One region of the Halobacillus ihumii genome, then DNA from elsewhere that is predicted to be linked to it. Evidence: a T-box and tRNA genes for the amino acid it is inferred to sense, from the RefSeq annotation. Region 1 holds a T-box; the other holds one or more tRNA genes.
The links. A T-box is a leader RNA that pairs with one kind of tRNA and senses whether it is charged. The one in region 1 lies ahead of G6R08_RS02235 (valine--tRNA ligase), so its partner is inferred to be a tRNA-Val.
Positions count from the first base shown of each region.

Region 2: it encodes a tRNA-Val, which carries the amino acid that the T-box ahead of G6R08_RS02235 (valine--tRNA ligase) is inferred to sense. The anticodon was not compared.

Region 1 covers NZ_CACVAO010000001.1:411,228-422,948, forward strand. Annotated here, with positions in the region: partial or broken gene G6R08_RS02225 (GGDEF domain-containing protein) at 1-257, opposite strand, end outside; gene G6R08_RS02230 (bifunctional folylpolyglutamate synthase/dihydrofolate synthase) at 318-1,598, opposite strand; gene G6R08_RS02235 (valine--tRNA ligase) at 1,657-4,299, opposite strand; T-box leader at 4,354-4,579, opposite strand; gene G6R08_RS02240 (hypothetical protein) at 4,732-4,920, shown strand; gene spoVID (stage VI sporulation protein D) at 4,917-5,945, opposite strand; gene hemL (glutamate-1-semialdehyde 2,1-aminomutase) at 6,099-7,379, opposite strand; gene hemB (porphobilinogen synthase) at 7,407-8,384, opposite strand; gene G6R08_RS02260 (uroporphyrinogen-III synthase) at 8,391-9,149, opposite strand; gene hemC (hydroxymethylbilane synthase) at 9,149-10,078, opposite strand; gene G6R08_RS02270 (cytochrome c biogenesis protein) at 10,100-10,918, opposite strand; gene hemA (glutamyl-tRNA reductase) at 10,934-11,721, opposite strand, start outside.
Region 2 covers NZ_CACVAO010000001.1:3,551,436-3,563,156, reverse strand. Annotated here, with positions in the region: gene G6R08_RS17805 (M24 family metallopeptidase) at 1-1,093, shown strand, start outside; gene G6R08_RS22175 (nucleoside hydrolase) at 1,268-1,795, opposite strand; tRNA gene G6R08_RS17795 (tRNA-Val) at 1,772-1,844, opposite strand; gene G6R08_RS17790 (alpha/beta hydrolase) at 2,072-2,794, shown strand; gene G6R08_RS17785 (YjcG family protein) at 2,841-3,356, shown strand; gene G6R08_RS17780 (GNAT family N-acetyltransferase) at 3,356-3,784, shown strand; gene G6R08_RS17775 (DUF421 domain-containing protein) at 3,889-4,563, shown strand; gene G6R08_RS17770 (MBL fold metallo-hydrolase) at 4,550-5,455, opposite strand; gene G6R08_RS17765 (hypothetical protein) at 5,491-5,796, opposite strand; gene G6R08_RS22170 (hypothetical protein) at 5,870-6,007, opposite strand; gene G6R08_RS17755 (DUF1360 domain-containing protein) at 6,082-6,408, opposite strand; gene G6R08_RS17750 (hypothetical protein) at 6,475-6,708, opposite strand; gene G6R08_RS17745 (CotY/CotZ family spore coat protein) at 6,906-7,391, shown strand; gene G6R08_RS17740 (spore coat protein) at 8,113-8,502, opposite strand; gene G6R08_RS17735 (hypothetical protein) at 8,990-9,211, opposite strand; gene G6R08_RS17730 (CotO family spore coat protein) at 9,357-9,890, opposite strand; gene fabI (enoyl-ACP reductase FabI) at 10,190-10,966, opposite strand; gene G6R08_RS17720 (DUF3231 family protein) at 11,220-11,721, shown strand, end outside.

The DNA of each region.
Region 1 (11,721 bases):
CGAAGCACCCTCTCTGTGGAGCATTGAGGCAGCAATATAACAAACTCTTCTCCACCATAATGGGCTACAATACCTTGAGAACTAACTGCATTTATTAACCGCTCTCCAAGCTGACAAAGAATCTCATTGCCGCTTTCATGCCCATATGTATCATTGATGGATTTAAAATGATCAATATCAAGTAAGATCAATGAAGCCGGTTCTTTGATCTGAACCTCTGCAAATTTAGTGGACATTTCTGCAATATATTTTTCAAAAAAACGATAGTTATCCTACATTGGGCGTTTCAGATTAATATAGTACCATACAAGGAGTTATCATTCAAAATTTTTCCTTATTTCGGAAATAAAGTACAAAGACCCTGTAATAAGCAGGACGTCTGATTCATTCATTGTTTGCTTAATTTCCTCAAGGGCTTGCTTATAATTCATACGAACGTACAGGCGATTATGTGTGATAAGTTGAGAGATTTCTTCCGCTTTCATTGCTTTAGGGAAATCAAATTGTGTCAGCCATAACTCATCAGCTATTCCCTTTAGCTGTGTTAACATTTCCTCAACTGGCTTATCATTTAAAGCAGCATACATGATGATAATCCTCTTATCATTATAGTGTTTAATCATGGTCTTTATTAATGCTCTTGTCCCTTCCTGATTGTGAGCTCCATCTAGAATAATTTGAGGCTGCTCAGAAACTTTCTCAAAACGTGCTGGCCAAAAGGTCGATTCAATGCCCGTTCCATAATGGCGGCGATCTATTGTATAACCTGCAGCCTTAAGCAATTCCATAGCATAAAGAGCTAAGGATGCATTTTTAACTTGATGTTCCCCTTTTAAGGGAGAACAGAGAACAGGTGCTTCGTAATCAGTTGTAGAAAATGAAAAACACTCCCCATTTTGCACACTTTCTAAGTGAATGCTCGTAAAGCCCTCACCAATCGTAAATATAGGAGCGTGCTGTTCGGCTGCCTTATGATTGATAACATGCAGCACATCGTCTCTTTCTGCTCCTGTAATAACAGGAGTTTTTTCTTTTATAATCCCGGCTTTTTCATAAGCTATCCGTTCATAGCTGTCGCCCAGGATCCCCATATGATCTAACCCTATGTTCGTAATAATGGATAAAACAGGCTGAATGATATTCGTTGAATCTAACCTTCCTCCAAGGCCTGCTTCAAACAGGACAAAATCCAAAGGCTTACGTGAGAAGTATAGGATAGCCATCGCTGTGATCACTTCAAACTCTGTGGGCTCTCCCCAAACTGTATCCGCTAATTGTTCTGCAAGTGGTTGAATATCGAGTACAAGTTTAGCAAGTTCCTCATCCTCAATCGGCACTCCATTGATGCTAATCCTTTCACTAAAACGCGTGATATAAGGGGACGTAAAACTCCCGACAGCATACCCTTGGTTTTGTAACAGGTTCCGTAAAAATGTTAATGTAGAGCCTTTACCATTCGTTCCGGCAATATGAATAGTAGTTATCTTTTTTTCTGGATGGTCCAACTTCTCCATCATCCATTTCATTCGGTTTAAACCTGGCTTGACTTTAAATTTTTCACGTGAGTGAATCCATTGTATGGCTTCATAGTAATTCATCAAAACGACCTTCTTTCAAAAAAGAGGAGAGCATTCGCTTGAACACCCTCCCCTAGCTTTATGCTTTAAGTTCATTAATTCGAGCTTCTACTTTACCGCGTTTATCCAAATAATCCTGTTCTTTCTTACGTTCTTCTTCGACAACATGCTCAGGAGCTTTATTAACAAACCCAGCATTCGATAATTTCTTCTGAACGCGATCTACTTCTTTATCCCACTTCTGCCATTCTTTTTCTAGACGTTTAATTTCGTCATCGATATTAATCAGACCAGCAAGGGGGAGATAAAGCTCTGCGCCTGTTATCACAGCAGACATTGCTTTTTCAGGTACCTTGAGAGCAGTACCAATATCGAGTTCACTTGGATTACAGAATCGCTCTAAATAATTGCGATTTTTCTCAAGTTCAGCCGCTACTGCTTCATCCTTGGCTTGAATCAACAATTGGATTTCTTTAGACATTGGCGTATCAACTTCTGCTCGTATATTACGGACAGAACGGATAATCGCTACTAAACGTTCCATTTCCGCAACGGCTATTTCGTTGTGATGTTCCTTTTTCACCTGTGGCCAAGCAGCCTGCGTGATCGATTCTCCTTTGTGAGGTAAGTGCTGCCAGATTTCTTCCGTAATAAACGGCATAAACGGATGGAGCATACGCATAATTTGATCTAAGGTGTATGCTAAGATCGAACGTGTTGTAAGAATGCGAGCCTCATCTTCTCCGTAAAGTGGAAGTTTGGCCATTTCGATATACCAGTCACAAAACTCATCCCATATGAAGTTGTATAAGTGACGGCCTGCTTCTCCAAATTCATATTTGTCGATATTGCGTGTAACCTGATCAATCGTTTCATTTAAACGGGTGAGAATCCAATCATCAGCCACCGATTTTTCACCAGATAAATCAATGTCCTCGTAGGTTAAATCACCCATATTCATTAAAGCAAACCGAGAAGCATTCCAAATTTTATTAGCAAAATTCCACGTGGACTCAACTTTCTCCCACTGGAAGCGCAGGTCCTGACCTGGAGCTGAGCCGGTAGAAAGGAAGTAACGCAATGAATCAGCACCGTATTTCTCAATGACATCCATCGGGTCCACTCCGTTACCGAGCGACTTACTCATCTTGCGGCCTTCTGCATCACGAACGAGTCCATGAATGAGCACATCTTCAAATGGACGACGATCTGTAAATTCAATCGACTGAAAAATCATCCGGCTTACCCAGAAGAAAATAATATCGTATCCCGTGACTAGCGCATTGGTCGGGAAGAATCGCTGAAAATCTTCACTATCCTTCTCAGGCCATCCCATCGTGGAAAACGGCCATAAAGCGGATGAAAACCAAGTATCAAGTACATCTTCATCCTGTTCCCAGTTCTCATCGTCTGCGGGAGCTTGCTTTCCTACATAAATTTCGCCGGTTTCTTTATGGTACCAGGCAGGAATTCTATGTCCCCACCACAGTTGACGGGATATACACCAATCACGGATGTTCTCCATCCAGCGCAGGTATGTTTTCTCAAAACGGTCCGGTACGAAATGAACCTTATCGTTACTGCTTTGTAAGTTTATGGCTTCTTTTGCAAGCGGCTCCATATTAACAAACCATTGTGTAGATAAATACGGTTCCACTACCGCTCCGCTACGCTCAGAGTGACCAACAGAGTGCAGATGATCTTCTATTTCAAAAAGAACACCTTCCACTTGTAAGTCCTTAACAATTTGTTTACGACATTCAAATCGATCCATACCCTGATATTGCGCAGCCTGATCATTCATCGTCCCATCTTCATTCATAACGAGGATACGTTTCAAGTTATGACGGTTACCAATTTCAAAATCATTAGGATCATGTGCTGGTGTGATTTTAACAGCTCCCGATCCAAATTCCATTTCCACATAGTCATCCGCCACGATTTCCAATTCGCGCCCGATGATTGGCAAAATTGCTTTCTTACCGATGAGGTGTTTGTATCGATCATCCTCAGGGTGAACAGCAATTGCGGTATCTCCAAGCATTGTTTCCGGACGAGTTGTAGCAATCTCTATCGAACCTTCTTCGTCTTTTAGAGGATAGCGCATGTGATAAAAAGCACCCTGGACATCCTTGTATTCTACCTCAATATCTGAGAGAGCTGTTTTTGTCGCTGGGTCCCAATTGATTATATATTCTCCACGGTAAATCAAATCTTTTTCATAAAGTTTTACAAACACTTCCTTAACAGCTTCTGATAAGCCATCATCAAGCGTAAAGCGCTCACGTGAGTAATCGAGCCCAAGCCCTAATTTTTCCCATTGGGTTCGAATAAACTGGGCGTACTCTTTCTTCCATTCCCATGACTTCTCTAGAAAGTTTTCACGGCCAAGATCATATCGGGTAGTACCCTGTTCTTTAAGTTTCGCTTCCACCTTTGCCTGAGTGGCAATTCCGGCATGATCCATCCCAGGAAGCCAAAGTACGTCATATCCTTGCATGCGTTTAACACGTGTCAAAATATCTTGTAATGTCGTATCCCAGGCATGACCTAAGTGCAGTTTACCGGTGACATTCGGCGGCGGAATAACAATGGTATAAGGTTCTTTATTTTTATCACCTGTCGCTTCAAAAAATTTGCCGTCTACCCAATATTGGTAACGATCCTTTTCGACTGCAGCCGGATCATACTTTGTTGGCATGGTTACATCATTATGCTCCATGAATCTGTTCCTCCTTTAATCTTTTCGTAAAATAAAAAAATCCCCTTCATCCTCAAAAAGGACGAAAGAGATTACTATCCGTGGTACCACCTTTATTCACAGGGAATTCCCTGCACACTTCATAAGTTGTTAACGGCTTCGAACCGGCTTCTTCTACTTAACATTCAAAGAAACTGCATCCAGGGCGACCTTCCATCAATAAACGGACTAGGAAACTTCCAGCAAATATTTCCCTCTCTGTAGCGCTTATTCATGTACTCTTCCCTATCACGGCATTTCACATATAGGTATTCTTTTTCATATTGTATATAGAATTCACTGATAAAGTCAACTTTTTTTATTATTTTAGGCTTTATTCTTTGTTTGATCTCAGCAAAATTTTGATGTAATTAACGCTTGCGAACGTATAATTTTGACTAAGGAGGAACTCTCATGAGTCGATTTTATCGCTACCGACTCCCACCATGGTGCAGACATTGGCTGTTTATTATCGAGAGAGCCATTCTGCCGATTATGATTTATCAGCTGTTTCGAACGATATTTTGGCCAACTACACTTGATGTTTTCTTGACCGGTATTTTCATCGGTTTATATATAGCATTTCATTTAAAATGGATTTAATGCGGAATATAAACGATTTGTCCTGGGCTTACATCTTCCTCGAGGTTATTAATTTTCTCGATTTGTTTAACAGGAACTTCATATCTTTCCGCAATCATTTCAACAGTTTCGTTATCTTGCGCGATATACATTTTCATTTTCGTGTAGGAATCTTCTCGGTTAGGAAAGAGATGCTTGAAAATTTGTTTAATCCCGTTTACACCAGCTGAGGGGGAAGCTTCTTCTCCGTTTTCATTTTCTTCCCCTTCTTGATATGAAGCGAGAGTGGAATGGGGAGGGGTTTCACTTGCATTTACATGATTTGTGGTCCCTTCCCATTCACTAGTGCTTTCAGAGGAAATCTCCTGAATATGCTCGATTTTACTTTCTTTAAAATAATCTGATAAACTTTGTGACTTTTTATAAGACCATCTTCCCTCTTCTTCCTCCTGCTCGTTAATATCCTCCGGTTGCTCAAGCTCCTGTAATTTTCGATGTTCCTGAAGATCAAAAATCGGGGTGTCAGGCCTCTCAGGTTCCTCATGGTTAAAATCCACAGGCCCAACCGTTAATGATTCATCAAATACTTCTTGCTCAGGAGCTGGCGAGTCTTGCTCTTGTCTCAACCCATTTATGTTAAGCTGTGCTTCTAGTCTAAGATGGTGTTCAGCAGGAATCTCATAGTCAAAACTTTCAATGTTAATATGAACATGGTCAGCATCGTCTACCCTATCTGCCGGAATGGTCACTTCAACCGGAAAGGAATGGGAAAATTCGTAAACCCCTTCCTCCCCTCTTTCTACTAAATCTACTATCCTGCCTGATTGAATTGGTGCCGTGTCTGCATACTTATCTTCTTCTTGCCCTGGCATGTATTCACCTGCCAAAATGACGGTCCCTTTTAACCGAACTTCTTCCCCTAAATCCTCGAGTGTGATTTCCGGTTCTAAAGATATGCCGAGCAGTTCACGAACGCCCTGTCCTCCCTTAAACTGTAAGGATTCATTTAAATAAAATGAAAAAACCTGTTCTTCTTGATTACCCACTCTATCGTCCCCTCCCTATTTAAAATCAACATAGTTGTTTAATACACCTTATGCAAAACTCTGTCTTATATACATCATTTAGCGAGATGACAGCCCATTCCGCGCACAAAAAAAGAACACCATCTTTTACGATGATGTCCCTTCTGAGCACCTCTATAATGAAGCGAAAACTTTCTCAGCCGCTTTAATTGTATATTCAATATCTTCCTCTGTATGAGCAGCCGATAAGAAAATCCCTTCGAACTGAGATGGTGGCAGAAAGATTCCTTCTTCGATCATGCCACGATAGTAGGTAGAGAACATTTCTAAATCTGATGCATTAGCACTTTCAAAATTCGTGACTGGTTGATTCGTAAAAAAGAATCCAACCATAGAGCCCGCGCGATTCACAGTTAAAGGAACCTGATGTTCTGTTGCTGCGGCAGTGAACCCTTCAATTAGACGATCCACTTTTTTACTGATTTGCTCGTATGCATTCTCGTCCATTGCCTTCAAGGTCTCGTAACCAGCCGTCATGGCTAATGGATTTCCCGATAGAGTCCCAGCCTGATAAATCTCTCCGACAGGTGCTACACTTTCCATGATTTCACGCTTCCCGCCATATGCACCTACAGGAAGTCCCCCGCCGATCACCTTGCCTAGACAAGTCATATCAGGAGTTACACCAAAATGTCCCTGGGCACTACTGTAACCTACACGAAAGCCTGTCATGACTTCGTCAAAAATGAGTACGGTTCCATGCTCTTGTGTAACTGATCGCAATCCTGCAAGAAACTCTTCAGTAGGGGGAACAACGCCCATATTCCCTGAGACGGGCTCAACAATGACAGCTGCCAAGTCATCACCGTACTGTTCAAATACATAACGCACACTTTCCAGATCGTTATAAGGGACAGTAATCGTATTTTTAGCAATCGATTCCGGTACACCAGGTGAATCCGGCAGCCCTAGTGTAGCCACACCTGAACCCGCCTTGATCAATAAGGAATCACCATGGCCATGGTAATTTCCTTCAAACTTAAGTATTTTGTTACGACCGGTATAGCCTCTTGCCACTCTCAGTGCACTCATCGTAGCCTCTGTACCTGAGTTCACCATGCGGAGCATTTCGATCGAAGGTACACGATCGATCACAAGCTGTGCTAGCTTATTTTCTATTAAAGTTGGTGTACCAAAACTTGTCCCAAGCTCTGTCATTTTCTTAAGCGACTCTACAACCCGGTCATCCGCATGACCAAGTATCAATGGACCCCAGCTTAATACATAGTCAATATACTCATGCCCGTCGATGGCATAGATTTTTGACCCTTTACCTTGCTCCATAAAAATTGGATTCATATTTACTGATTTAAAGGCACGGACGGGAGAGTTTACTCCTCCCGGCATTAAATCAACTGCCTCTTTATACGCATCTGCAGATCGATCAAAGTTCATCCTCAACACCCTTTCCTTTCAACAAAATTACTGGTCTAAATAGCGAGCGACATCCTTTGCAAAATAAGTCACAATTAGATCGGCTCCTGCTCTCTTCATGGAAGTCAGTTTCTCAAGTACGATTTCTTGTTCGTTAACCCAGCCATTTTGAGCTGCAGCTTTTATCATAGAATACTCCCCGCTCACGTTGTAAGCCACCAATGGTAAATGGTATCGGTCCTTCAATTCTCTCATAATATCCAGGTAAGACAAAGCTGGCTTCACAATTAAAAAGTCAGCACCTTCCCCAATATCAGATTCGGCTTCACGCAAGGCTTCTAAGCGATTCGCCGGATCCATCTGATAGGAGCGGCGGTCGCCAAATTGCGGAGAGCTATGAGCTGCATCACGGAATGGTCCGTAGAACGCTGACGCATATTTAACAGCATAAGACATGACAGGAATCTGGCTGTATCCGGCTTCATCTAACCCCTTGCGAATAGCAGCAACAAAGCCATCCATCATATTTGATGGTGCAATCACATCTGCACCCGCCTCCGCCTGGCTTACAGCGGTCCTCGTAATCAATTCGAGTGATTCATCATTGGCGATGTCACCATTTCTTATAACACCACAGTGACCATGGTCCGTATACTGACACAAACAAGTGTCCGCAATTACAGTTAGCGAAGTATGTTCTTTTTTAATATAACGAATCGCTTGTTGCACAATCCCATCATTGTGATAAGCCTGGGTGCCAACCGCATCCTTCTCATTCGGCACTCCAAAGACGATTACGGATCGCACACCGAGTTGCTCCAGTTCCGTCATTTCTTCTCCCAAATAATCAAGCGAGACTTGATGTACTCCGGGCATAGAAGCAACAGCATTCTTAATACCAGCCCCTTCTACCACAAAGATTGGATAAATTAAATCTTCTTTATGAAGATATGTTTCTCTAACGAGGGAGCGCATTGATTCTGTCCTTCTTAGCCTGCGATGACGCTTAAACTGTAATTGATTCATTAGGAACTATCCTTTCTTGTCAAAATGGTCTGTCATATTATCGACCATAGATTTAATTGTATATGCTTCTGGAACATACACCGTCTTAAAGCCAGAAGATTTTGCAGCATTCCCGGTGGTCGGACCAATGCAAAAGCTGGGAATTTTCAAAGCAAGTTCCTTCTGATCCTTTGTCAGCCGCATAAATGCTTCTACAGTAGACGGACTTGTGAAAGTCACCGCATCCAGCTTCTCAAGCTGAGCAGCAAGTAAATCATTTTCCTTTACTAATAGGGTATCATATACGGTAACTGTTTTGAAAAACACCCCTAGTTCTCTGAAGGCACGAGGCAAGATTTCCCGAGACCTATTCCCCCGTACAAATAGAATTTTTCCAGGTTTCTCTACCTGCTCAAAGAATTGCTCAATCATGGATGACGCTTGATAATCCGACGGAATAAAATCCGGTCCTATCCCATACGTTTCAAGCATGTGAGCTGTTTTATCACCAACAACGGCCCACTTACAATGTTCAGGTATCTTAATCTTATATCGGTTAATCAACTCGAAAAAAAACTTCACGCCATTAGAGCTTGTCAGAAAAACCCAGCTAAAATCGTGAAGTTTGGTCAGAATGTGTTGATTTTCTAAAGAATCATTCAACTTAAACTGGAGGAGAGGAGCATGAAGCACCTTTCCTCCTAATTGTTCAACTTCCTTTGTTATAGATGATGATTGAGAAGACGCCCTTGTTACCAGGATGTTCTTCCCCGCTAGTGGTAACATTACTTGTCATACTCCTCGATAGCATCATCCACAATTTCCTGAGCTCCTTGGCTCTTCAAACGTTGAGCCGCTTCTGTTCCTACAGCAATAGGGTCTGTGCCCGATACTGTTTCGTGAAGAATTGTTGTACCGTCGGGTTTACCTACCAGCGCTGTCAGTGTTATCGTTTCTCCATTAAGATTGGCGTACCCCCCGATAGGCACCTGACAACCGCCATTTAAGTCGTGAAGAAATTTCCGCTCTGCAGTAACGGTGCTTTCAGTAGTTTGATGATTAATTTTCTGCAAGAATTCCAATAATTCCTTGTCATCTTCGCGACATTGGATAGCGAGTGCACCTTGTCCTACCGCTGGCACGCAAACATCAGGCTCTAAAAACTCGGTAACAAGATCTTCACTCCAGCCCATTCGCTTCAGCCCCGCTGCTGCAAGTACGATGGCATCATACTCTCCATCATTAAGCTTTTGAAGACGTGTATCGATATTTCCACGAATCCATTTAATCTCCAGGTCTGGCCGAACCGCTTTAATCTGTGAGCCGCGTCGTAAACTGCTTGTTCCTACAATAGCACCTTCTTGCAAATCCTTTAAAGCTACGTGTCCATTCGACACAAATGCATCACGGTGATCTTCACGTACCGGAACCGAAGCAACCGTTAGTCCTTCAGCTACAACCGCAGGCATATCTTTCATACTGTGAACAGCCATATCAATTTCCTTATCATACATGGCTTGTTCAATTTCTTTAATAAACAAGCCTTTCCCGCCTACTTTATTTAGAGTAACGTCTAAAACCCGATCACCCTTTGTAGAAATCCTTTTAATTTCAAATTCATAAGAAGGATCTATTTTTTTTAACTGATCAATGACCCACTCTGTTTGCGTTATTGCTAAATTACTCTTTCGCGACCCTATTACTATTTTTCTCACAGTCACCCTCCTAGAAGAATTTTAGAAATGGAAATTCGACAACGAGCCGAATAAAAAGAAATTTATTAAAAGAATCAAAAATGCCGCTGTATTAAACAATGAAATTGCCCGACCTTGATACCCTTTCACCACCCGTAAAAATAAATAAATGATATAGACAAGGAGAACAATGAATGATCCGAGGGTTTTTGAATCGTACCAGTAAAACACATCTTCTGAAACATACCCCCATGTTACCCCAAGAATCACCGCAATTAGAAGTAATGGAACCCCAAGAATCACCGAAATATATGAAAAATGATCCAGCTTCGTTAAATCACCGAGCCGAAGCAGCTTAGTATTCCATTTCTTCTGTTTAAGTAATCGGTATTGAAAAAGGTACATGAGAGAAAAAATAAACGAAAATGTGAAAAATCCGTACGAAATAATGGCCAGCGTTATATGAGCTACAAGCATTTCATGAACTAATTCAATTCCCTGATCATCAAGCACACTTTGAGCTCTCGTCGAGATATGGAGCAACATCACGAGAAATCCTACAACATTTGTAAAAAACACAAGGAAATCCACACGAAATAGCCGGTTAATAATTAATGAAAAGGTTACTAAGATCCAGGCATAAAAGTAAAGACCATCATAAACAGTCATAACTGGAAAGTTTTCTTCTACAAAAATCTGCCTTAACAAAAAAAGGGTTTGAAGCCCCCAAACCATACTAAGTAACCAGAAGGCTGCTCTATTAGCCTTCCGGTTATTTTGAATGAAATCAATAAAATATCCAATTAAGCTGCAGCCATACAGGAAGAGGATTAACTCATAGACCCACTTAAACTCGAACATAGTAAGCCTCCACCATTAAGAATTTACAGACTGAGTAAGTGTGGGGAAGGAAATAGGATCATCAGAACCCTTTACTGACTTTTTACTTTTCTTCTCCTGTTCCTTCACTTCCTCCTCAACCTCTTCTTGAATCCCAAAGATTTGAGTAAAGAGATGCAGAGATGCTTCAGCATCTGGCTGTGCAGCAAGTTCTTTTGCTTGCAGTATGGGATCTTTAAGCATCTGGTTGATAATACTCTTCGTATGCTTTCGCAATACTTTCTTTTCCCGTTCTGTTAACTCAGGCATTTTTCTTTCAATACTGCTCATAGTCTCTGATTGGATCCCCAATGCTTTAGTACGAAGGGCAGAAATCACAGGGATAACTCCAATTGTTTGAAGCCATTCTTTAAACTCTACAATTTCAGCTTCAATCATCAGTTCAATTTTTTCCGCAGCTTGCTTACGTACAGCTAAGTTCGCATCAACGATTCCTTGTAAATCGTCAATATCATAAAGAAAGACGCTCTCAAGTTCTTCTAAACGCGGATCAAGATCCCGGGGAACAGCTATATCCACAAAGAAAAGCGGTTTCCCTTTTCTAGATCGAAGGATAGGTTCCACCTGTTCATGTGTAAGTACATATTCAGACGAGCCGGTAGAACTGATCACGATATCAGCATCCATTAATACTGATTCCAAATGATCCATAGTAGAAGCTTGTCCATTAAACTGATCAGCCACTACTTTAGCCTTCGACAACGTCCGGTTAAGCACCGTGACCTTTCTGACACCGAAACCGTGGAGGTTCTTGGCAGTTAATT
Region 2 (11,721 bases), 3.1 Mb from region 1:
AAACAGATTAGAAACACTGCAAAAATCTCTTGAAAATCAAGATATTGATGTGGCTATGATTACATCACCTGCAAATGTATTCTATTATACTGGCTTCAACTCAGATCCACACGAACGATTTATGGGATTAATTGTTGATAACCGCAACCAGGAATACACCTTATTTGTTCCCGCATTGGATGAAGAAATAGCTGCTGATGAATCTATTGTTAAACAGGTCGTTCCGATTTCAGATGAAGAAAATCCATTTAAGAAACTAAAAGATACACTCGGGGAGAATATCACATCCTTCGGTCTTGAGATGAAGAGTGTAAGCATGTATCAGCATAATCAATTAGTAACTCATTTTCCTGAAGCATCTTATGTAGACATCCAACCATCCATTAACGCACAACGATTAAGAAAATCTGAAAGTGAAATGGGTTACGTACAACAGGCTGTCGATATCATTGAAAAAGTTCTTGCCGAAGGAATTAAAAAGGTAAAAATAGGGATGACTGAACTAGAATTAACTGCCGAATTAGAATATCTCATGAAGAAATACGGCGCAGAAGGCCCTTCCTTTTCAACCACTGTATTATCTGGGGAAAAATCGGCTCTCCCTCATGGCAGCCCGAGTGATCGCCCTTTTCAAAAAGGTGACTTCCTATTAATTGATATGGGGGTTATAAGAGATGGATACTGTTCAGATATAACCAGAACGTTTATGATTGGCGAGGCGGCGGACAAGCAAAAAGAAATCTATGATATTGTCCTGAAGTCCAATCAGGCTGGCGTGAAGTCAGTAGAAGCTGGCGTCCCTGTCAAAACATTTGATATCGAAGCGAGAAACGTCATTAATGCCCACGGCTATGGCAAATACTTTAATAACCGTGTTGGACATGGTCTAGGTATCGAGGTTCATGAAGAACCATCGATCCATGAAATGAATGAGGATCCAGCTGAACAAGGTATGGTATTTACGATCGAACCTGGCATTTATATCCCTGGTTTTGGCGGAGTACGCATTGAAGATGAAGTTTATATAAACGAAAGCGGAAAGGTTGAGGTATTAACTTCCTTCCCAAGGGAGTTACAAATTTTAGGGGGTTAAAACGTCATAGGTATTACTACTGTCAGAGATAACCAAACCCGCATTCTTATCTAAGATGCGGGTTCATCATACCTTTTATATGAAAAGCAGTTCACGCTTTGTTTCCTTCTTTTACACTCCTATTATACATTGCAATTTAGCAGAATGCGGGGTTACCGCTTTACAAACTAGATTCTAGTATTTCTTAAGAGATTCAATCATTAGCTCCCAAAAGCCTTCCACATCAAGTCCTAATCCAAACCTGGCATTAATCTTTCTACCAGTGACCCCATGTACATCAACTAGAGTTGTCCCTGAGGTTAGTTCCCCTTTCGTTTCCACCGTAATATTTACATCTTTTGTCTTAAATAATTCTGGAGCAATACAATAGGCCACAGTTAAAACATCATGTACGGGTCCGCCATCAAAATCGAACATCTCTTTATAGGTTGAAGCAAAAAATTCTAGTAATTCACCTACTATTTTAGCAACATCGTCGGCTACAATAGCCCCAGTTTTTTCTGATAGATTACTAGAAATTTCACCAAAGCGTAACATGGCTATAAATTCATTTGACCTTTCACGATGGCAGTAACCCGATATACGTATAGCAGCATGGGCGAGGGAAAAACCCAAACAAAAGAAATGACGCAGCCTCCCCTTTGATAGGAAACTGCGCCATTCCGGCACTTTGATGGATGATTCCGATTGGGCTCGAACCAACGACCTCCACCCTGTCAAGGTGGCGCTCTCCCAGCTGAGCTACGGAATCATATTATGTAACATCTTGTTGTCAGGACAACTATTAATATACAATGCTATGACATCATTGTCAACATATTTCGATGTTTTTTTAGTTTGAAAATTTTCTAACGGGGCAAATCGGTTCCCTTCTCCTTTTTTTCACAATTATATGATAAAATAAAAGGGAGACGTTACACGATTTACGATACGGGAATTTCCATGCGCGAACTCGATCGGATGTTAGGAGGTGGTCAAATGGGGAGAGACGGGAAGATGACTGAATACAGCATCGACAGCCAGTATCTCAATGAAGAAATGAAACTAAAAGTGTACACGCCTGAAAATTTCTCACCCCTGTATAAATACCATTTTTGTATTATGCAGGATGGAAACGACTACTTTCAGATGGGCCGCGCTGCGACGCTGAGTGATCAGCTTCATGCAGATAGACAGATTGAAAACACAATTTTCATTGGCATTCATTATCATAATAAGCATGATCGTCGGGACAAGTACCATCCTGATGGAAACAAGCAAGGTGATTATGTTAACTTTTTAGTAAGGGAAGTTGTTCCTTTTCTAGAAGAAGAGCTTCCTGGTTTCTATATGGGAAATGGGCGTACGCTCGTTGGAGATTCACTTGCAGGTACGCTGGCCTTAATGACAGCAACCCGATTTCCAAACGTATTTGGCAATGTAATTATGCAAAGTCCTTATGTAGATCCTCATGTGATGGAAGTTGTAAAATCAGCTAAAGATTTGTCAACCTTGACGATTTACCATACGATTGGGAATAAAGAAACCGCAGTGGAGACGACAGATGGGGCGACTAAAGATTTCCTGACGCCCAATCTCGATCTACAACAATACTTATCTCAGCAGTCTTTATCTTATGTGTTTCATGAGCTCGTTGGGGACCATACCTGGAAGTCCTGGCAGCAGGATTTCAAACGAGCTTTATTAACGATATTTGGCTAATTGCCGTAAGTAGCGTGTAAAGAAAGAATTAGGAGGGATCAACTGAATGAAATATGGTATAGCAATTTTTCCATCAAAAAAAGTACAGGATGAAGCGAACTCTTATCGTAAACGTTATGACCCGCATTACGCTCTGATTCCACCACATATTACTCTAAAAGAACCGTTTGAAGTAGAGGAAAAGAAGCTGGAAGCAGAAGTTATTCCAGAGTTAGAAAAAATCGCCAAAGATACATCTCAATTCTCAGTAGAAGTAACAAAGGTCAGTTCTTTTTCACCTGTAACAAACACGATTTATTTAAAAGTCAATCCCACTGACCCAATTATTCAACTAAATGAAAAATTACGTAATGGCACCATGCCTGATAATCAGGAGTACGCTTTTGTGCCTCACATTACGATTGCGCAAAAGCTGTCTGACGAAGAGTTTTCCGATGTATATGGAAGTTTGAGTATGGAAAGCTTTGATATCGTAGACAAAGTGGATCGCTTTCAACTGCTTTATCAGTTAGAAAATGGAGCCTGGAGTGTTTACGAAACCTTTCGATTCGGTGATGAGTAATGCAGGTGGATATCCGCACCGTTAGAAATCCTCAAGAATTAACCGACGCCTTTCAGATACGCCGGAATGTATTCATTGATGAACAGGGTGTCTCAGAAGCTGATGAACACGATGCCTTTGATGATTCCGCTAAACATCTCGTCGGCTACCTGGATGGGAAGCCCTTTGCAGCAGCCAGACTTCGATTTATCGAAGATTATGCAAAGCTTGAGAGAATTTGCGTGGAAAAAGCTCTCAGAGGTCATAGGTATGGCCAGCAAATGATTCACCATATGGAAAACGTCATTAAACACGAAGGGTATTCAAAAGCGAAACTCAATGCCCAAACGCATGCGGAAGGCTTTTATGAAAGCCTGGGATACCGGACCATTTCTGAAGAATTTATGGATGCCGGCATCCCTCACGTTACCATGATTAAAGACTTATAAATGAAAAAGATCTGCCTAACCAAAGGCAGATCTTTTTTGTATAGAAGCCGCCTTTTTCGTCTAGAATGATAGCTAGACAATACGCTAGAGGAACAGGTGATGGTATGGCTTATCTACAAATGTTCGCTGAAATTATTTTTGGGTTTGTCGCCCTATTTCTTATAACCAAGATCCTTGGGAAAACTCAAATTACTCAAATTACGCCCTTTGACTTTATCTCTGCTTTAGTATTAGGCGAGCTAGTGGGGAATGCTCTTTATGACGGCGAAGTTGGACTAAGACAAATGGCGTTTATGATTGTACTTTGGGGGATTCTGATCTCCGTAACCGAACTTATAACTCAAAAATTCAAAGGGACTAGGCATCTTCTCGAAGGCAGCCCTTCCCTGGTCATTCATGAAGGTAAAATCATGAAAAAGCAGTTGAAGAAGAATAAATTAGATATTAATCAGCTTCAGCATTTATTGCGATCCAAAGATGTGTTCACGATAAAAGACGTACAATATGCCGTACTTGAAACTGATGGATCGATCTCCGTGTTAAAGAAATCAGAGCATCAGACCCCGACCAAGAAAGATTTGAATATTCCTTTATCGACTGTTTCGTTGTCGAGTATTTTTATAAGCGATGGAGAAGTCATTTGGGATAACTTGAAAGAAGCCGGATTTGATAAACAATGGCTGCAAAATGAATTACGCAACCAAAATATATCGAGTGTGGACCAAATTTTGATGGCTGAATATACACCAGGTGAACAGCTTTTTATTATGCCTTATTAGCAGGGTAAAAAGTCCAGCGAAAATTCTCCACCCTATCCTGTACCCGCTCCTGTTTCTTTAAGGCAACGAGATAGGCTGTGACAGCCGTTCTGAATAACAGCCATTGCGAAAATTGCGGAGCATTCACCTCATAATTTTGGCACATAGCTGAAATAACTTGTTCATGAGTAGTACCTTCTGGATGTGACTGCAGATAAGTTTCAAGCCAGTGCAAGAGTCGCTCATGATACGTTATATTTGCCTGAACGGTCTCTTTGTATTTCTCTTCATAATCTCCGTGGCCCGGCAAAGCCCCTTCACAGGAAAATTCTAAAAGCTTGTGCAGGCTTTTAAGTGTCAAATCCACATCTGTCACGTATGGAATTTTGTGCTTATGCAATTGATCCTCGCTAAAATAGGTGTCGGCCGCATATAAGACACCTTTAATGTGTAGAGCAAGCTGATGATAGCTATGCCCTGGTAATAAATACATCTCCCCCTGTAATGAACCTAAGGGCAGAGAGCCCTCTGTTACGATTTGATCTACATGCATCTCTGGACCTTGTAGAAACTTATTGTGCAATTCCTCTAATGGGTCGTTTCCGCCAAACAAATAAAGCGGTTCAAGCTGAGGGTTTCGCAAAATTGCCTCTTCCAGCACAGGGGCTATTGTATGTACGTGGTAATGCTCTTGCACATAAGCAGCACCGCCATAGTGATCTGCGTGGGCATGCGTAATAAATAAGTGCGTCAAGGGAAGCTCTCTGGCTTTGAGTTCCTTGAGCACTTTTTTTACGGAAGAGCGATCAATTCCGGTATCAATCAGCAGACCAGTCGCTCCCTCATGGACATACCCGATGTTCACGGCCCCGTGATAGTAATAGCAGTGTTCATTGATTTGTTTAAAGGACATAGGAAAAACTCCTTGATCGATGGCATGGGATAGGACTATACCCTCTTACTGAAGTGAAGCCCTTTACCGGTAACATTGGAATAAACTTTTTCTGAAACGTTCTGAGTATGGGGTACAGGATGATAGTGAATCGTCGCTGGAGTGTATAGTGGATGCAAAGGTTCATTCTTTACGTCATTTTTTTCTTGAAGTTCACTTTGCTGCTCGTGTGCGTTCCCCAATTTTTGATCGAGAGTAGCTTTAAACACAGCATCTAAAGCAAAAGGCGATCGCGCCGTCTGAGTGACTCGTTTCTTATAATCCATATACTGATAATGAGTGACTGGAAGAATATATCCCATTGAAGCCTCTCCCCCTTCCTTCTATATAAGTAGATACCCCTTTTGCTTAAAAGTATTCCTGTTCTTACCCGAACTATTCAAAAAAGTTTTCCATCTTCTTCATTTGCTTATTCAGTTCCTTCTCGATTTTGGTCATTCTTTTTGAAAAACGCTTCTCCCAGGCATCAAAATCTCGCTGCCACTCCGTGAAACGCTTTTCCGGTTTCTTCATTAAACCGTCTGATTGATTTACTTCCTTGTCAATTTCCTGCATCAGTTTGATGAGAGACTTTTGTTTCTTTCCAATCAGTGCTCACTCCATTCGTAAATAATGGATTGGAGACCGGCTATTGCTAATATCAGCAGAACAATTTCACCGTAAGGAATCAAATAATAAATAACAATCATAAGGAAAGCTGACCAGACCCCTACACACCAATGACAGTGGAGGAATTCACCGATTATCCCCCTTGGCTCCCTCCATTCCTCTGAATGACCACTTGAATCCGTAGTAGTTACTACTTTTTCAAACGGCTTGCGAGCCCATTCCAGAATAAGATCATCGACGACTAGTCTTGTAAAACGAAAGCTGGCAAAGATTAATACGATAAATGCAAACCATCCCATATCCATGTTGTTTCCTCCTTAATCGTTAGAAAAAGGCCACTACCTTGTAGTGACCTCACCATTACCAATAAATTAGAGCCAGGAAAACCCTCCGCGTGAACTTGATTCATCATCATGACCTTTATCCTTCTCATCATGTTCCCTTCTGCGTCCGCCAAAGAAAGGATCATTATCGCGCCAGTCATGGTGTTTATCATGTTTATCATGTTTGTCGTGTTTATCGTGATGCTGCGGTTCGATAACAACATTGTCTGCTTTAATAACAAGATCCTTAACATGGATCACCTTTTTTTTCTTTTCAGACATTCATTTCATCTCCTTATTAAAAGTCATTGATATTTTATGGTTGAATTCATTATTTGGTATGGTCACCTGCCCAATCATCCCTTTCTCCTCAGCAATTCTTATAAAACAGTCAGATGCCCACACCCACAGGGCATAATTACATAGTCTATTAAGGACAATACGTCAATACGTTTGGAAATCAGAAAGGAGTTAAATAAATGGGCTGTAAAGAAAGAAATTATGATGTAGAAAGTTGTGTTTGCGATATCCTTAGAGATATCAAAGCGGCACAAGATGATGTAGTTGGTAACAACTGCTGTGATTCCGGATGCAGACAGTCTATCGATGACTTGGTTGGCGGTGCCGGCGGAGGAAATGGCCGTGATACCATCCCTGTTATTCTTTACTGCAAAGGAACATGTAAGCCATTTAAAGGGTTTGGAGGAAAGCGCTGCGAGAATGGCAGTGATGACTTTGATATCAAAGAAAGTTTCTTCTTCCGAGTGAAAGATGTAGACGACGATTGCTGCGCTACGTTGGAATTGCTTCTTTCTCCTGATGAAGACGAACATTGTGAATGCAAGCATGATTGCCCGGCAGAACAGGCGACAGGAGACTTAAGTGCTACCGGCATATGTATTACAGTTGATCTAGATTGCTTCTGCCACGTGACTTGCCTGCCAGCTGTTTCAGCACTATTTTAAAGCAGTGTCATATGCGGAAACTTCAACCTATCAAATGAAAAAATGAGCGTAAAGGGATTATGCACTTATAAGGAGACTTCGGTGTACTAAACCGGAGTCATCTTTATTAATCCCCTTAGCTGCTTAAAAGACCCATGTGTGTAATGATTGATCAGTTTTTTAACTTCAAGTAACGGTTAGAAAGGGAGGGGGGTCCAACCTTATATGTTGGATACCCCCTCTATTTCATAACCTGCCATGTTCTTGTATAAAAAAGGTTATACTGAATTAGCCAACACTCATGTTGGACAACTCCACCCCGATAAATCAGAGTAATCTAAAACTGAAGGCATTCCATGCTTAACTTTGTGAACAATTTCGAGCAAGATGAACGGTGACTTCATTCAAAGATTGCGAGCCACTGACTATGAAACGGTGAAGGAGGGACATAAAAGAAACCCGTCTTTTTCGACCGTAACTTTCCGTTCATTAAAACATTTATAAAAGTGACTCCGGCCTTGAAGGGTTTTCAATTATGCAGTCAAATCGCTCGGTCATGCATATATGAAATCGGATTCTCTTCACTCTTCATGTTCTTATTCTTTTTACATAGTCCTTCCTTTTCAGCTATAACAAAGGAAAAGGGAGATGCCAAATTACGAGGTTAGGCATCTCCCTTAAATAGATTTAGTCATCAACTTTGAGGGTACTCTACCTCTTTTTGCATGAATATACCATTACATTACAAGATACCTAGTCGAACCACCAATGCGATTAGTACTTGGATGGCTACTTGAACGTTTACTGCAACATCTGAATCGTCTGTTGCGACTGTTACGTTGCGTGAATTCTCGATATACGTCTGCTGTTTGTTTACTTGGGCAGATTTCAACTGTGCTTCTATATCCTGTGTGATCGTGTTAGCTCTTTCACTGTCTGCAATTGATATGCTGATAATCAGGGCAATAGCTACCTGGATGGCCACCTGAATATTAACAGCTAATTGCGTATCAGTTGTTCTAACATCTACATCGCATGAATCTTTGATCACAATCGATTCAAAAGATTTCTGCACATTTTTCAGTTCTGCTTCAGCATCCTGATCGATACTATTCCCAAAAGGAAATTCCATCGTTGGGTCTAGAGCATTCCACTTTGGACAGTTGTCATCCCTGTTATCTTCAAAATCACATTTGCATTCATATTTACAGTCACATTTGTCGTGCTTGTAATCACAATGATCGTCACACTTATCCTCACACGTAACCGGCCCTAGATCTTCCCAATTCTTCTCATTATTTCTTCTTTCCAACATTAACAATCTCTTTTTGTCATAACTTGACATTCCCATGTTACGTCACCTCCTTCTTGCTATTTAATAATATCCTACGCTGATTACCTTAAAGGGGAAGGGTGATTGTCTCTATATACATACCTATTTTCTTAAAATATTGATGACTTTTTCGAAACATCATTGGAAATTAGCGGCCTTATCCTCCCAGTGACGGCAACGAGGCTTCAGCAACAACGATTTAAACGGAGAGAACCATTCATGATTTTACAGTGACCAATAAAAAAACCGGACAATGGAGGTCATTATCCGGCTTCAGCTAAGCGATCTATTTATCTTTTTCATCCTTATTATCTTCTTCACTAGTTTTTTTAGTTAACGAGTCCGCACTTTTCCTTAAATCTTCAACAATTTTTTTGATTTCTTCTCTTTGCTCAGGATCTATTTTACTAGCGTCCAGCTCTACGCCATGTTTCTTCAATGTCGAGCCTACAATCATATCGATAATTCTTCCAGAAATATTCTGGAAATCCTCATTATTGTTACTCAATCCATCCACCTCCTATTTTTTCTTGTATAGTATATGACTCAGAAACCATTAGGGTGTTATGGGTAGAGGTCTATTTTCCAAAACAAAAAAAGATGACGTCGGGCTAAACTAGCCGAGGTCATCTCGTCGGTACTCATGTGCGAACCTAGAATCCAAGTAAACGAATCGATTGAATATCTTGGAGTTTTATATGCTGTTCGAATGGCTTCTGAAGTGTTTTCATCTCAACTACACCTTCATTATATCCTTCGATGAATCCGCGGAATTGGCCTTCCTCCGCCGTTGCTACCTCACATTTCATTTTCGGAACTTGTGCAGGAAGGTTAACGAAATACTTCACTTTCTCCTCAATCGTCATATCACGAAATTTTGTTCGATTCTCTTTATTGTCAGAGGATTGATCCTCCTGCTCCGCATTTTGCTGTTTAGGTACATCTTTTTGATTTCTAGTTATTTTTTTACGATACGTGCTCCTTTGCCGCAATTGATTTTGAAAATTATTCACTCGCCGTGGTTGTTGTGAGGAAGTCGGTTGGTCCGACGATGGCTGCTGGGTCGGTGATTGGTCCGATGGTACATCGCTATGATAACTCGTTTGCATGGATATTTCAGCCGGTTCGAGGTTGGGTTGTGTAATATACAGAACAGGAGGTTTTGCCGTTTTCTTTTTACTTGCCATTTAAGGTATCTCCCCTTTTTCATTTGGTCGTCATTCTATGTATATGCCCACCTATCTTTTCATGTGCTGCATTTTCATTCCTTACAACTGGTTAGTGTATCTATAGCTCCCTAACGAAAAGCGATAACGCCTTGTCTCAAAAATATAACGACCTATCTCATTAATATACCTCCTTGACTCGAGAGGATAACGACTTAACGAAGCAACATTCCGACCTAACGCATTGAGTAAGCTCTTTTCAGTCATAAAAAAGCCCCTGAAGGTAATGTGGCTACATTACCTTCAGGGGCAGGGATAGATTAATACCCTACAATATTATAACCAGAATCACAGTGAATGATTTCACCGGTAATTCCTCTTGAAAGATCACTCATCAAGAAGAACGCTGTGTCGCCTACTTCCTCCTGAGTTACAGCACGACGAAGCGGAGCACGCTCTTCGATTTCTGTTAAAATTTTGTTAAAGTCGCCAATGCCCTTGGCTGACAGTGTACGAATCGGACCTGCTGAAATCGCATTAACTCGGATCTGGTGTTTACCGAGGTCATTCGCTAAGTATTTGACGCTGGCATCAAGGCTTGCCTTCGCAATTCCCATGACGTTGTAGTTCTCCACTACTTTTTCCCCGCCAAGGTACGTAAGAGTGACGATCCCGCCACCGTCAGACATGACTGGCTTAGCGGCTCGGGCAACAGCTGTTAAGGAATAGGAGCTAATGTTATGAGCGGTCAAGAAACCATCCCGGCTTGTGTCGACATACTCCCCTTTCAGCTCTTCACGGTTGGCAAAGGCGATACAGTGCGCCAGGCCATGAATGACGCCGACATCCTGTTGAATCGCTGCAAACGTTTGGTTGATCGCCTCATCATCCGTTACATCACATTCGTAAAATAGGGATTCCGGTCCTTCGAGTGTGTTAGCTAAGTCGCGGACTGGCTTCTCAAATCGTTCTGAAGCATAGGTGAAGATCAATCGCGCTCCTGCTTTATTTAATGATTGTGCAATTCCCCACGCAATACTGCGCTTATTCGCAACACCCATGACAACATAAGTGCGGCCTTCTAAAGATCCATTCATAAAACAAGTCCTCCTTGGGGTCTTACTAAGTATTATGATTTGTTATTAGTACCTGATCCTATTTTATAATATCTTCATACAAATTACAATTACACCTCGTGTTCAATTTCCTGAGCAGTTAGGAGAGACTTTATCCCTGGTTGTAATTGGTGCATCAGGAATAATGTTTCCCACATAAACACACACTATAAATCGATCATGTTATGTCGTACAAGGTTTCACAAAACATCATCAATAGAAAGGGGGACGAATCGTGAGTGCTGCAGACCATCATACAAACAAAGATAAGCAGTTGGAATCTCAGGTTTTAGAACATCAGCAGCATGCCGAGCTTACTTCCTCGGAGCTGGGAGACTTATGGAGTAATTATATGGGGGATTCCATGTATGCTGTAATATTTGAACATTTCATAGAAGTCGTAGAGGACGAGGAAGTCAAAGAACTTCTTCTTTTTAGTCAAGGTCTGTCCAAACGGCACATCACAACGATCGCAGAGCTTTTCGTAAAGGAAGAGATTCCCGTCCCAGCCGGATTTGGATCATCTGACCTTCATAAAGGCGCCCCGCAACTGTTCGACGACACCTTCATGCTTTTCTTTTTACAGCAAATGGCAGTCGGCGGCTACGGCCAATACGCTCGTGCGCTTACGGGTTCCAACCGGCAGGATATCATCAATTTTTATCGTCAGGGAATTGAAGAATTAAATGAGCTTTACGAAAGAAGTACACACCTTTTGTCCGAAAAAGGAACCATTA